One region of the Bacillus sp. PK3-067 genome, then DNA from elsewhere that is predicted to be linked to it. Evidence: riboswitches for the same ligand, from Rfam matches in the RefSeq annotation. Region 1 holds a riboswitch; the other holds the start of a gene.

Region 1 (2,210 bases):
GCTGCAAATCCTGCTGCCGTTAACATTTGGGCACCGTACGGAATTAATCCTTGCACACAACATGAGAAAAGATCTAATACACTCGCTGATTTACGAGGGTCTATTTCATATTGATCTGCAATATTTTTTGCAAGCGGGCCTGTAAAGATAATTGAAATCGTATTATTCGCTGTACACATATTCGTCATACTCACTAAACCAGCAATACCAAATTCCGCTCCTTTTTTCGAACGAATATTACGTGTTAATACATTCATTAAATATTGAATACCACCATTATATTGGATTAATTCAACCATACCGCCAATTAATATAGCAAGTAATACTAACTCCATCATACCGCCCATTCCAGTCGTTACACTTTTAAAGAAACTTTCTAACGTGTAACTTCCATCTATAAGGCCGATAACACCAGATAGTAAAGTTCCACCAGTTAATACAATAAGTACATTCCAGCCAAGTAGCGCTGTAATAAGTACTCCTGCGTACGGTAAAATCTTTATCCAATCAAAGCTATGTGCTTTAATCTGCGTGTCACTTCCTGAAGTAACTATTACTAATAGTACAATTGTAATAATAGCCGCTGGTAACACAATTAAAAAGTTCGTTTTAAACTTATCTTTCATTTCTGTTCCTTGTGAACGAACAGCTGCGATTGTTGTATCTGAAATAAATGATAAATTATCACCAAACATCGCTCCGCCAACAACAGTAGCCATTGCAAGCGCAATTGAGATATCAGTTTGACCACTAATACCTACAGCAATCGGCGCTAATGCTGCAATTGTTCCCATTGAAGTTCCCATCGCTAATGAAATAAATGCACCAATAACAAAGATTCCAGCTACGATAAATCCTGGCGGTAAAATAGTTAACGCTAAATTAACAGTTGAGTCTACTCCGCCCATTCCTTTAGCAGTTTCAGAAAACGCACCTGCAAGCACAAAAATTAATACCATAATCATAATATCCGGATTTCCTGCACCTTTAGCGAACCGCTCTACTTTCACATTAAAACTTTCTTTACGATTCATCACTAAAGCGACCCCTACAGCAATTGAAATCGCTACAAGTATCGGCAATTTATAGAAATCACCTGTAATAATTCCAGAACCAATAAATAGCGCCAAAAATATCCCAAGTGGTAATAAAGCTAAACCATTTCCTCTCGTTTCTTTCAAAGTACCATCTCTCCCTAGTTTCAACCTTTTTCTAATAAATAACAAAAGACCTCTTCCGATGAGAAGAGGTCTTATACATCTATAAGAAACACTCTTCTCATCTTTCAAGCACACGCTTGCTGGATTTGGCACAGCACTCTGAAATCGAGTCCGCTGCCGAGGCATCGTAGGGCCAGTCCCTCCGCCTCTCTTTATAAGAAGGTTTCATATTTATTTTTTAATAATAATTTCTTCCCTAACTTTACTCGCTTACAAAACAAAAGTCAATTATTTTTTGTATAGATTTTTTTGGTAATTATACAAAAATTTGAATACAACAATCATTTTAACTTTTCGATTTCTTCTTCCAATATTGAAATCCAATAAAATTCACTATTTTTTATTGTTGCTAATATCCATTTCGTAGTGTGCCAAGCTAGCTCATACTCTTCCTTCGTGACATCACCACTTTTATAAGCATCCTCTAGCTCCTCTTCATCTAATACATACACCTTACCGCTAGATAATAATACTACATCTAAATATAAATCATCAAAATACGGTAAACCACGATCGTCTATTTTATATTCTTTCGCCACATCGATATAATATTGCACTAATTTTTTCTGATCATCTAACATAGCGGTAATCGCAAAGTTTTTCCCGTCTATGAAATATTGAATCCACGTATACTGATCTGCTGCAATACAAAGTTCTTCACCATCATATTCTTTACAACTAGGCTCTCTCACCTTTTTTATATCCAGTATTCCGAGCATTCCCTCTTCCACTTGCTTAACCGTATAACTCTTTTCTATTAGTCTCTTCCACGAAGAACCGTCACCATATTTTCGTTTCATTATGTCTGCTCCTCTTCTATATACAGAAAAGCTCCCACATATTATGTGAGAGCTTGTTCATATTATAATTAAGCCGCTTGACCCTTTTCAGAAATCTCTTTTAAATAAGCTTGTCCTTTTTCAGCGTCATATTGACCTTCCCACTTAGACATAACTACAGCTGCTAAAGAGTTTCCTACAACGTTAACTG
Region 2 (2,210 bases), 2.7 Mb from region 1:
GGCGCTCCGCGTACTTCTAACATTATGATACTTTTCCAAACCTCTTCAATAGTCGTTAATGTTTTGTATTCTGTGCTATGTGGCAATTTCGTTTGATTTAATACCGCAATTGCATCCCCTTTCCAACTTACAGATCTCGGAACAGTAACGATTGTACTCATGCTTTTACACCCCTTGAAACTGTCTGTTGAAATAATGTTCGAAACAGTTGAATATCAGCACTTTTAGATTCATATTTTATTAGTTCTTTTCCTAAGGATAGCGCTTGTTTCTTAGCTTGAATTCTTGTTTCTTTATTTTCTATTTCATCTAAATCTGCTACATGAGCTAAACCAATTGTTCTACGAATTAGTTCACATCCGGCAAATCCAACAGCATCAGTAAAGATATTTTGCAAAATAATTGGTAACCATTGTTTTTCTTTCGTATATGCTTCTACACCTTCTCCAATCCATAACTTTGTAAAAGTCTCTACAAAATAACTCCACGTCTTTTCTATATGGAAAAATAGTACACTTCTCTTTTCTTCTTCTCTAGATAACGCATTTAATAATAGATTTGCAATAAATTGACCTATGTCAAACCCAAATGGGCCATATGCCGCAAATTCTGGATCAATCACTTTCGTTTCAGAAGGTGACGAAAAAATACTACCAGTATGTAAATCACCATGAATAAGAGTTTCTTTTCTTGTTAAGAACTTATATTTATATTGTGCTACTTTTAGTTTTAAAGTTTTATCACTCCAAAGTTCATCAACCACGAGCTGTAAATCTCGCTCATAATCATTTGTATCATAATGCCCAAAAGGATCTGTAAACACTAAATCCTCTGTAATTTTACAAAGGTCCGGATTTACAAAGGTACCTTCTAGTACCCTTTTCTCTTTTGACTGTAAACCAAAATCTGAAGTGTAAAATAAAACATGTGCTAGAAAACGACCAATATGCTGGGATAAAAGCGGATATTCTTCTCCGTCTATTAATCCTTTTCTTGTAATTGTTAGTCTTGATAAGTCTTCTATTACCGTTATCGCTAACTCTTCGTCATGACTGTACACTACTGGAACATAATCCGGTACATACTGCGCAAAAATTTGTAATGCCTTGCTTTCAATCGTTGCTCTTTTTATAGACAATGGCCAGCTTTCACCAACTACTTTCGCATAAGGCAGTGCTTGTTTTATTATAATGGATTTCTCTCCATCATCTAATTTAAACACGTAATTTAAGTTTCCATCTCCAATTTCATGACAAATGACATTTGCCTTCTCTTCAAAATAGCCATGATCTTTCGCATATTGTACAGCTGTTATTTCTGTTAATGAATAATATCCCATCTTCTTCTCCCCCTTTTTAAATTCAGAGGTTTTTCTAACATAGAAAAACCTCTTTCCACTAAGAAAGAGGTTTGAAGTTTATCTTCTCCCCTCTTATCTGCCAGAAAGTTTTACTTTCTGCTGGAATTAGCACCGTGCCTTTTGGCGTAATAAACGCCCCATTTCACAATGGTATTACGGTCGGTTGCTGGGCTTCATCGGGCCAAATCCCTCCACCTGCTCTTGATAAGAGTTGTATAATTTTTTGAATTTTTAACTTTATGTTGAAGACTATACCAAGAATAAAAATCACTTGTCAACATTTTATTTGTATAATTCTGGACGGCGATCCGCAAAAACTGGAATTCCTTTACGTACTTCTTTAATTTTCTCGAATTCAAGCTCTCCAAATAAAATTGATTCCTCTTCATTCGCCTCTACTACAACTTCACCCCAAGGATCCACAATTAAAGAATGACCTGCAAACACATTATTCGGATCCTTCCCTGCTCTATTACACGCAACAACATAACACTGATTTTCAACTGCTCTTGCTTGCAATAGCAAACGCCAATGTGCTAAACGAACTAATGGCCATTCAGCTACAACAAATAATACTTTTGCCCCTTTAGCAGTATGAACACGCATCCACTCTGGAAAACGAATATCATAACAAATTGTTCCAGCGCATTCAACATCATCTAGCTTAAATTCGCCCGTACCATTACCAGCTATTAAATATTTATGTTCATCCATAAGCTGAAATAAATGTACTTTACTATATTCGTTGACTAACTGTCCTTCATTATTTACAACATACATCGTATTTGTAACGCCTTGCTCTGTTTGCTTTGCGATGGACCCACCAACAATATGTACATCATATCGCTTC

What was found. Region 1 has a riboswitch for S-adenosylmethionine ahead of M1D73_RS07160 (Na+/H+ antiporter NhaC family protein). Riboswitches for the same ligand answer to the same signal wherever they lie in the genome.
Region 2: linked by a shared signal. The riboswitch ahead of mtnK (S-methyl-5-thioribose kinase) and the one ahead of M1D73_RS07160 (Na+/H+ antiporter NhaC family protein) in region 1 are both predicted to bind S-adenosylmethionine.

What each region holds. Positions count from the first base shown of each region.
Region 1 covers NZ_CP096490.1:1,369,015-1,371,224, reverse strand. Annotated here, with positions in the region: gene M1D73_RS07160 (Na+/H+ antiporter NhaC family protein) at 1-1,181, opposite strand, end outside; SAM riboswitch class I at 1,276-1,381, opposite strand; gene M1D73_RS07155 (ribonuclease FAU-1 family protein) at 1,502-2,020, opposite strand; gene gltP (glutamate/aspartate:proton symporter GltP) at 2,089-2,210, opposite strand, start outside.
Region 2 covers NZ_CP096490.1:4,064,866-4,067,075, forward strand. Annotated here, with positions in the region: gene mtnA (S-methyl-5-thioribose-1-phosphate isomerase) at 1-161, opposite strand, end outside; gene mtnK (S-methyl-5-thioribose kinase) at 158-1,339, opposite strand; SAM riboswitch class I at 1,430-1,571, opposite strand; gene M1D73_RS20785 (carbon-nitrogen family hydrolase) at 1,643-2,210, opposite strand, start outside.